DNA from 3 places in the Rhizobium sp. A22-96 genome. Region 2 is predicted to be linked to each of the others. Evidence: riboswitches for the same ligand, from Rfam matches in the RefSeq annotation. Region 2 holds a riboswitch; each other region holds the start of a gene.
The links. A riboswitch is a leader RNA that binds a small molecule or an ion and turns the genes downstream of it on or off. The one in region 2 is predicted to bind thiamine pyrophosphate.
Positions count from the first base shown of each region.

Region 1: linked by a shared signal. The riboswitch ahead of thiC (phosphomethylpyrimidine synthase ThiC) and the one ahead of thiM (hydroxyethylthiazole kinase) in region 2 are both predicted to bind thiamine pyrophosphate.
Region 3: linked by a shared signal. The riboswitch ahead of thiB (thiamine ABC transporter substrate binding subunit) and the one ahead of thiM (hydroxyethylthiazole kinase) in region 2 are both predicted to bind thiamine pyrophosphate.

Region 1 is NZ_JBNWDQ010000001.1:826,102-829,374, forward strand. It holds gene ACQZ6F_RS03735 (hypothetical protein) at 279-1,022, shown strand; TPP riboswitch at 1,176-1,307, shown strand; gene thiC (phosphomethylpyrimidine synthase ThiC) at 1,400-3,226, shown strand; gene thiO (glycine oxidase ThiO) at 3,228-3,273, shown strand, end outside.
Region 2 is NZ_JBNWDQ010000001.1:331,835-335,107, forward strand. It holds gene yghU (glutathione-dependent disulfide-bond oxidoreductase) at 1-567, opposite strand, end outside; gene ACQZ6F_RS01465 (DUF1127 domain-containing protein) at 1,065-1,211, opposite strand; TPP riboswitch at 1,446-1,542, shown strand; gene thiM (hydroxyethylthiazole kinase) at 1,589-2,392, shown strand; gene thiE (thiamine phosphate synthase) at 2,389-3,024, shown strand; gene thiD (bifunctional hydroxymethylpyrimidine kinase/phosphomethylpyrimidine kinase) at 3,021-3,273, shown strand, end outside.
Region 3 is NZ_JBNWDQ010000004.1:262,006-265,278, forward strand. It holds gene thiP (thiamine/thiamine pyrophosphate ABC transporter permease ThiP) at 1-773, opposite strand, end outside; gene thiB (thiamine ABC transporter substrate binding subunit) at 784-1,812, opposite strand; TPP riboswitch at 1,862-1,978, opposite strand; gene ACQZ6F_RS19565 (MDR family MFS transporter) at 2,049-3,273, opposite strand, start outside.

The DNA of each region.
Region 1 (3,273 bases), 490 kb from region 2:
AGTTTCGCCCGCTGACGGCAGAAACGCGTCGATTCATGCCTTTAAGGAGCGAGATAGCGGCTCCGGCTGATGGCCTTGCCGTCAAAACCGGGTCTGCGCCTTCAAATTCCATGGGCCACTGACAGCCATTGGCATTGGAGCCGACGCCGGCCGACAATCTCTCTCCAGCAACATCCAGCAAACTTTCAGAAACAAAATTCAACAATTCGGTACACACAGAAATAGTGAATCTCCCTAGATTCTGGCGAATCGCACTTCCGGAAAGGAACCAACTGCGAATGACCGAGAATCGGCTGATCTTCATTGCGACTCCCTGTTTCGGCGGTCTCGTCACCAAGGATTATATGCAATCCATCTTCTCGCTCATGCAGCGAGGCGCTCAGGCAGGCATTCAGCTGACACTCGCCCTGCTCGGCAATGACGCGCTGATCACCCGCAGCCGCAACACGCTGGTGTCATCCTTCCTCAACGATACTGCGGCGACTCATCTGCTCTTCGTCGATGCGGACATCAGTTTCGAGCCCGATCAGGTCATGCGCCTGCTGGATGCCGACAAGGACGTCGTTGCCGCCATGTATCCGATCAAGGATTACGATTGGGAGACCGCCGCCCGCATCAATTCGCAGGATGGCTCGTCGCTTGCTGCAGCCGCTCTTCACTATGTCGGCACGCCCCTGGTGGGACAAAATGCGGAACGCGACGGCGATTTCGTCAGCGCCGTCTATGCCGGCACCGGCATGCTTCTCATCAAACGCGCGGTCCTGGAGCAGATGAGCGAATCCTACCCAGGGTTGCGCTACAATGCCATCCATGCCTATCCGAGCACCAAGGCTTCGCCGGGTACGCAATATGCGCTGTTCGAATGCATGATCGAGGAAGAAACCGGCCTTTATCTCAGCGAGGATTTCGCCTTCTGCCGCCGCTGGCGCGCCTTGGGTGGCAAGATCTGGCTCGATACGGCCAGCAAGCTGAACCATACCGGCCCTCATCGCTTCGTCGGCAATACCGCACCCCGCTACTGATCCGGCGCGAGATTACAACCACTCTCGGCTTTGTGCCTGCCGTGTAGCTGAAAAGCCGCTGCGCGCACTCTTGAGTTGTGGGTGGCGAAAGAGGTCGTAAGAACGACAATGGCTGCGGGGTTGACAGCAGCCGAAGAGAGAGCATAGCCTTTCGACATTCACCAGGGGGGTCCCGGCAAGGGGCTGAGATACTGCTGGACAATACGACTCTGTCGATTGTGGCGCAGTGACCCGTTGAACCTGATCCAGTTCATACTGGCGTAGGGACGGTGCAAGCGCTCGATGGCTTCGGATTCACGCGTGGAATCCATGCCGGCGTCTTTTCATCATTCCGGCTGATTGACTGGGTCTCCAACAACCACTTGGAGCCTCAAACCATGACCATTGCCGCAAAAAACCTCACCCCCACCGTTACCACCGGGCCGCTGCCGGCATCGCGGAAAATCTACATTCCGGGGGAGATCCACACCGATATCCGCGTCCCGATGCGCGAGATCAGCGTTCATCCAACCGCGGGCGAGCCGCCTGTCGTCGTCTATGATTCCTCCGGCCCCTATACGATCGAAGGCGCAGATATCCTTATCGAGCAAGGCCTCGCGCAGCTGCGGCGCGACTGGGTGCTCGCCCGCGGCGATGTCGAAGCCTATGAGGGTCGCCACATCCGCCCCGAAGACAATGGCTTCGTCAGCGCCGATCGGCTGACGCCGGAATTTCCCGCCAAACGCCAGCCATTGCGTGCCACGGGTGGCAAGGCCGTCACGCAGCTGGCCTATGCACGGGCCGGCATTATCACGCCGGAGATGGAATTCATCGCTATTCGCGAAAATCTCGGCCGCAAGGCAAAGGCCGAAGCCCTGATTCGCGACGGTGAGAGCTTCGGTGCCCATATTCCAGACCATGTGACGCCGGAATTCGTCCGCCAGGAAGTCGCTGCCGGTCGGTCGATCATCCCTGCCAACATCAACCACCCCGAGGCCGAACCGATGATCATCGGTCGGAACTTTCTGGTGAAGATCAACGCCAATATCGGCAATTCCGCCGTCACGTCGTCGATGGCGGAAGAGGTCGAGAAGATGGTCTGGGCCGCCCGCTGGGGCGCCGATACCGTCATGGACCTCTCAACCGGCCGCAACATCCACAACATCCGCGAATGGATCATCCGCAATTCGCCGCTGCCGATCGGCACCGTGCCGCTCTATCAGGCGCTGGAAAAGGTCAGCGGCATTGCCGAAGACCTGACCTGGGAGGTCTATCGCGACACGTTGATCGAACAGGCCGAACAGGGCGTCGATTATTTCACCATCCATGCCGGCGTGCGGCTGCATTACATCCCGCTAACGGTCAATCGTGTCACCGGCATCGTCTCGCGCGGCGGCTCGATCATGGCCAAGTGGTGTCTCCATCACCACCGCGAGAGCTTCCTTTACGAGCATTTCGAGGAGATCTGCGACATCTGCCGCGCCTACGACGTCTCCTTCTCGCTTGGCGACGGCCTTCGTCCCGGCTCGATCGCTGATGCCAACGACGCCGCGCAATTCGCCGAGCTGGAAACCCTCGGCGAATTGACCAAGATCGCCTGGGCCAAAGATTGCCAGGTGATGATCGAAGGCCCCGGCCATGTGCCGATGCACAAGATCAAGGAAAACATGGACAAGCAGCTGAAGGTCTGCGGCGAGGCACCCTTCTATACGCTCGGGCCGCTGACGACCGATATCGCGCCGGGTTACGATCACATCACCTCCGGCATAGGCGCTGCGATGATCGGCTGGTTCGGCACGGCGATGCTCTGCTATGTCACGCCGAAGGAACATCTCGGCCTGCCCGATCGCAATGACGTCAAGACCGGCGTTATCACCTACAAGATCGCCGCCCATGCCGCCGATCTTGCCAAGGGACATCCGGCCGCCCAGCTCCGTGACGATGCCCTGTCGCGGGCGCGATTCGAATTCCGCTGGGAAGATCAGTTCAACCTCTCGCTCGATCCCGATACGGCCCGTAGCTTCCATGACGAAACCTTGCCGAAGGAAGCGCACAAGGTCGCGCATTTCTGCTCGATGTGCGGTCCGAAATTCTGCTCGATGCGGATTTCGCACGACATTCGCGCCGAGGCCCAGAAGGAGGGCTTGGACGCGATGGCGGCAAAATATCGCGAGGGCGGGGATCTCTATATGCCCATCGAAAACCTTGCTCATCCGGCCGAGTGAGATGCGCGTCCTGATCAAAGGGGCCGGCGTTGCCGGCCTCACTCTCG
Region 2 (3,273 bases):
GTCGAGTTCGCGCTTCACTTCCATGGCAAAACGATCGATCGCATATTCTATCTTCGTCGGTGCATAGGCGAAGAAATGGCCGAAGCCACCGCCGAGATAGGGTGCGCTGCCCATCTGCCAGAACAGCCAGGACAGGCATTCGGCGCGCGCCGGCTGCTCGGTCGGCAGGAAGGCGCCGAACTTTTCGGCGAGATAGGTCAGGATCGATCCCGATTCGAACACACGGATCGGCTTGGGGCCGCTGCGATCCAGCAAGGCCGGGATCTTGGAGTTGGGATTGACGTCGACAAAGCCGCTGCCGAACTGGTCGCCATCGCCGATCTTGATCAGCCAGGCGTCATACTCCGCGCCGCTATGGCCAAGCGCCAGCAGTTCTTCAAGCATGATGGTGACCTTCACACCATTTGGCGTGCCCAGCGAATAAAGCTGCAGGGGATGGCGTCCCACAGGCAGTTCCTTTTCATGGGTAGGCCCGGCGATCGGCCGGTTGATATTGGCGAACTGGCCGCCATTCGCCTTGTTCCAGGTCCAGACTTTAGGGGGCGTGTATTCGGCAGAACCGGTCATGGGCATCCTCTCATTTTCAGTGAATCAGATTGGGCGTGATCATCGATGTAGCGCGCTACGTCAGTCGCACATAGTAGCGGCAATTCATTTTTGCGAGAGGAGCGCGAGCCGCTTTTGGGATGGTGCCGGATAAAACGAAAAAAGCCTGCCGCGGGAGGAGGTGCGGCAGGCTTTCGGCAATAATGAACAGCGCGCGGGAGGAGGAGTGGCGCTGTTCGCGCAGACGACCCTTGGGAGGAGGAGTAGGGCGTCTGCAGAGCGAAGGGATGCGGGAGGAGGTGCATCGCTTCGATGAGTAGAAGATACCAGTCTTTTGCTCAGTTCATAGGCATTTCTTTGCAGGGCAGTTATGCGCTATGCGAAAAGCTTAAGGCTGGGGTCGTGCATTTTTTCGGCAGACGGCGCAGCGCGCGGCTGCCTTGCGGACAAAACAAAAGCGCCTGCTCGGGAGGAAGCAGGCGCCAGGAAATACGGCTCTAAATTCAGTCGTCGGACTATTAGCCGGCAATGGCTGCGCGGGCGACATTGCGGATTTCGCCGCGATCGATACCGAGGTCATGCAGTTCGCGCGTGGACATGCGACCCAGTTCGGCAACCGTCTGACGATACTTGCGCCAGTTATTGAAAGAGCGTGCTACGTTCATGATGATCCCCTTTCCTTGGGTATTCGAAGCTGAGCTGCCGTGCTTGGCGCTTCGTTCGCTTCGATGACAAACATATAGTGCAAACCCCTGCCCTTTTGCAGCGCCAAGGTGGCACTGCACCCATGCAACTGATGCATGGATTGCCGGAGGGTTTGGGCGTGCGATCGAGACGCCGCCTGCCCTGGTTTGCGATTTGCTGATGACAGGGCCGCCTTTGTCTGCGAAAACAAGCGGATTGAGAGACAGGGGCGTCCGCTGTTCAGCGGGCTGAGAAGCACCCTTTGAACCTGAACCAGATCATGCTGGCGGAGGGAGTCGCTCGGGGCTTTGCAGTTTCCTATGCCGCCCCTCGCGTCTCGCCCGCCTGAAAGGGCGATATGCAAGACCATACCAATCCCGCCACTCTGCTCGGCGCCATGCGGGCGAACCCGCCGCTGGTGCAATGCATCACCAATTTCGTGGCAATGAACATCGCCGCCAATGTGATGCTCGCGGCCGGCGCGTCGCCTGCCATGGTTCACGCAGAGGAAGAGGCGGCCGAATTTGCCGCAATTTCCGGTGCGCTGACCATCAACATCGGTACCTTGTCGGCGGGATGGCTCGCCGGCATGCTTTCAGCCGCGCAATCGGCGGGAAAGGTCGGCAAGCCATGGGTCCTCGATCCGGTCGCGCACTACGCAACCTCGTTCCGGCGCAAGGCGGTTGCGCAATTACTGGAGCTGCAGCCGACGATCATCCGTGGCAATGCCTCGGAAATCATCGCGCTTGCCGGTGGCGCCAGCCGCGGCCAAGGCGTCGATAGCCGCGATCCCGTTGAACTGGCCGAGGATGCGGCAAGACAACTCGCTCAAACGCACGGCTGCGTGGTTGCCGTAACCGGCGTCACCGATTTCGTCACTGACGGGCAGAAGGCGCGGCGCGTAGAAGGCGGATCGCCACTCATGCCGCAGGTCACCGCACTCGGCTGCTCGCTGACCTGCCTTGTCGGGGCTTTCGCGGCGGCCACGCCCGACAATCCTTTCGACGCAACGGTGGCGGCGCTTGCCGTCTTTGCGGTTGCCGGAGAGCAGGCAGGAGCGGCGGCCGATGGCGCCGGCTCCTTCTCCTGGCGCTTCCTCGATGCGCTGACCGCCCTTGATGTGGAAACGCTTTCTGCCAAAGCCAGGATTTTGACGGCATGAAGAACTTCGATCTCTCACTCTATCTGGTTCTCGACCCCGTACTCTGCGCCGATATCGGCATGGTCGAAACTGCGCGTGCCGCAGTCGCTGGCGGCGCGACCATCGTGCAATTACGCGACAAGCATGCTTCGACCGCAGCCATGATCGAGACCGGCCTTGCCCTCAAGCAAGCGCTGGCCGGCAGCAATGCTCTTCTTATTGTCAACGACGATGTCGAGGCTGCCATCGCCATTGGTGCCGATGGCCTGCATATCGGCCAGGAAGATCTGGATGCCAGCGAGGCCCGCCGCCGGGTCGGGCCGGAGATGATTCTCGGCCTCTCGGTGGAGACGGAAGCTCTCGCCTCGGCCATCGATGCTGATGTCGTCGACTATGTCGGTGTCGGCCCCGTCTTTGCGACACCGACCAAACCCGACCACAAGCACCCAATCGGCTTTGACGGCCTTGCCCGCATCATCCAGCTTTGCCCGGTTCCCACGGTCGCCATCGGCGGGCTGAAAGCTGAGCACGTTGCTGCTGCCCTTGCGGCCGGTGCAGACGGACTAGCCGTCGTCTCGGCGATCTGCGGCAAACCCGACCCCGAGGCCGCAACAGTCCTTATTGCTCAAGCCATCAAGGAAGCGCGCAGATGATCCGCAACGTCCTCTCCATCGCCGGCTCCGACCCCTCCGGCGGAGCGGGTATTCAGGCCGATCTGAAGGCCTTCTCGGCGCGCGGCGTCTACGGCATGGCCGTTCTCACAGCATTGACGGCCCAGAACACGCAGGGCGTTACCGGCGTCCATCCCGTGCCGCCGCAATTCGTTGCTGATCAGATCGCCGCGATCTTCGCCGACATACGCGTCGATGCCGTCAAGATCGGCATGATCGCCAATGCGGCGA
Region 3 (3,273 bases), on a different contig from region 2:
CCTAAAACAATGAGGGTGATGGCGATCTGCAGCAGTGACAGCATCACGGCGCGGCCGGGATCGAAATCGAAGCGCAGGGCCTGGTAGATTGCCACTTCGAGTGTCGTTGCCGCGGGGCCACCGCCGAGGATCAGCACCAGCGTGAAGCTGGTGGCGCAGAGCATGAAGATCAGGCCGGCGATGCCGGGGATGAGACCGCGCAGGACCGGCCATTCGATGAAGCGGAAGATCGATGCCGGCCGCATGCCGAGCCCACCGCCCACGAGCCAGTATTCCGCCGGAACGCGCTCCAGCCCGGCCAGCATCAGCCGGCAGGCGAGCGGCATATTGAAGAAGACATGCGCCAGCAGGATGCCGGCAAGGCCGTAAATGCTGACAGGCTGCGACAGGCCGAGGGCTGACAGCGTCTGATTGAGCAATCCTTGGCGTCCCCATATGCCGAGCAGGCCGAGTGCACCGATCAGGACGGGCAGGCCCATAGGCACGGCCATCAGCCGGATCAGCCACAGCCGGCCCGGAAAGCGCGGTTGGCGCGCCAGGGCGCGGGCGACGGGGATGGCAAGGAGAATGGAGAGCAACGTCGATAAGGCCGCTTGCAGCAGGGTGAAGCGAAGCACCCGCAGCAGATAGGGATCGGTAAGCGTGGTGTCGCCGCCGGACTCGATACCGGCGGCAAGAAGGATGACGACGGCGATCGCGACGAAAAGGGCGATGCCGGCGAGGCTGAATGCCCCGCCGGAAATGGCGCGTTTTCTTTCGGATGCGGTCAGCATGGGTGAGAGATCAGTTGGTGCTGGTGGCGGTCAACCACTCGTCGATCCAGGCCTTGCGGTTCTTCTCGACGACGTCCGGGCTCATCAGGAAGGTCTTCGTCGGCACCACCAGCTTGCCGAAGGCGTCCGGCAGCGGCGTGGAGGTGGCGGCGGCCGGCATCATCCAGTTGCTGGTGGGGATGATGTCCTGGAAGCCTGTGGAGACCATGAACTTCAGGAAGTCGCGGGCGAGGTCCTTGTTCGGAGACGCCTTGACGAGGCCGGCGACTTCGATCTGGATGTAATGTCCCTCGGAGAAGGCGGCCGCCTGATAGCGTTCCGTCTTGTCCTCGATCATGTGATAGGCCGGCGAGGTCGTGTAGGACAGCACCATCGGCGCTTCGCCTTTGGTGAAGAGGTCATAGGCTTCCGACCAGCCGGGCGTGACGGTTAGGATACGGCCCTTGAGCTTGGTCCATGCGTCGGCTGATTTATCACCGTAGATCGATTTGACCCAGAGCAGCAGGCCGAGGCCCGGCGTCGAGGTGCGCGGATCTTCGATGACGATCTTCTGCGAGGGGTCGCCCTCGACGAGATCCTTCATGCTCTTCGGCGGGTTCTTGACGGTCTGGGTGTCGTAGATGACGGCGAAATGGCCGTAATCATAGGGCACGAAGACATCATCCTTGAAATCGCCGGGAACCTTGAGGGCCGATGTATCGACGCCGCTGGTGTCGAAAAGGCCAGTATCCTTGGCTTCGTCGACCAGGTTGGTGTCGAGGCCAAGAACCACATCGGCCTTGGTGCCGGCGCCTTCGAGCTTCAGGCGGGAGAGCAGCGCCACGCCATCGGTGACGCTGACGTAATTGACGGTGCAGCCGCATGTCTTTTCGAAAGCGGCCTTGACCTTGGGGCCCGGACCCCAATCGGCGGTGAAGCTTTCATAGGTGTAGATGGTCAGCGTCTTGTCGGCCGCTGCGGCGGGCTGCGTGGAAAGAAATGTTGCGCCGGCGGCAAGGGCCAGGCCGGTGAGCAGTGACAATAGTGAACGGTCGAGCATCAGAGCGCCTCCTTTTGGTTTCGTCGTCAAGGGGAAAAGGGCGCTATGATTTCGTCACGCGTCTAATCCCTCCGCCGGTGTTAGCCGGATCAGGTTCCGCGGGTTGGCTGGTGAAAGCCTCTCAGCCAGATGTCCGAAAGGACATAAGGCACCCCGTTAGAGCGTCGGCAGATTTAGCCTTGTGACGAAGGGATGACAAGGGGAATGATTCCCCTGTCGATTGCAGGCTGCGCGATCTATTCGGCAGCTTCGGCGCTAACCGTGCTTTCGAATTTCTTTGTCGTGCCGGGCAGTTGCACGTTTTTCAATGTCAGCGATGTCAGAAGACCGAGCAGGCAAATGCCGGCGGCCGTCATGAACAGCGGGCTGAAGGCGCCTGCATAGGCATTGGCGACGGCCTCGCGCGTGGCTTCCGGCAAGGCGGCCATCATCTTCGGCGTCAGTTCCTCGATGTCGGAAACACCTGCGATCGAGACACCGACACTACCGAGCTTGGCCGCGATGATGGCGCCGTAGATGGAGATGGCGATCGAGGCGCCGCCCATGCGCGACAGCGTGACGGCGCCGGTGGCGGCGCCGATGTCGCGGGCACCCGCAGCGTTCTGTACCCCGATGACGGGCACCTGCTGCGCAAGGCCGATGCCGATGCCGTGCAGCAGCATCAGGCCGCCGATGAGGGCGATGGGGGTGCCGGCATGGACGAAGGCCAGCGAAGCGAATGCAATGGTGCTGCAGGCGGCGCTGGCAACCGCGAAGGGCTTGTAGCGACCCCTTGCCGCGATCAACCGGCCGGCGGAAAGCGAGCCGCAGACGAGGCCGCCGGTCAGGAGGATGAACAGCAGGCCGGCCATCGAAGGCGACAGGCCCGTTGTCGTCTGCAGGAACAGTGCGAAATAGTTGACCATGCCGATGGCAACCGCACCGCTGGTGATCGAGATGATCAGAAGCAGACCGAATGTCGGATTGCGGAAGAGAGTCATCGGAACGATGGGCTCAGGCGCGCGGCGTTCGATGAAGACCCAGGTAATCGCGCAGATAACACCGAAGGCGATGATTCCGAGACATTGCGGCGACAGCAGCGATCCGAAGAGTTCGGTGCCGTCTGCGGCCAGCACGATGCTTGTGGTCGTCAGCGCAAGGACCAGCGCGCCGGCATAATCGATCTTTGGCCGGCGGCTCGGCTTGCGATAGGGCAGCATGGTGGCGAGACCAGCCAGCACGACGAAGCCGATCGGGACGTTGACGAGAAAGATCGAGCGCCAGCCGAACAGATCGCTCATCGTGCCGCCGAGAACGGGGCCGATGGCACCCGACGCCATCAGCACGAGGCTTGAATAGCTCTGATAGCGGGCGCGTTCGCGCGGTTCGAACAGGTCGGCATTGACGGCGAAGATCGACACCATGATGCCGCCGCCGCCGAAGCCCTGCAACACACGGGCGGCGATCAACGTGTTCATCGAC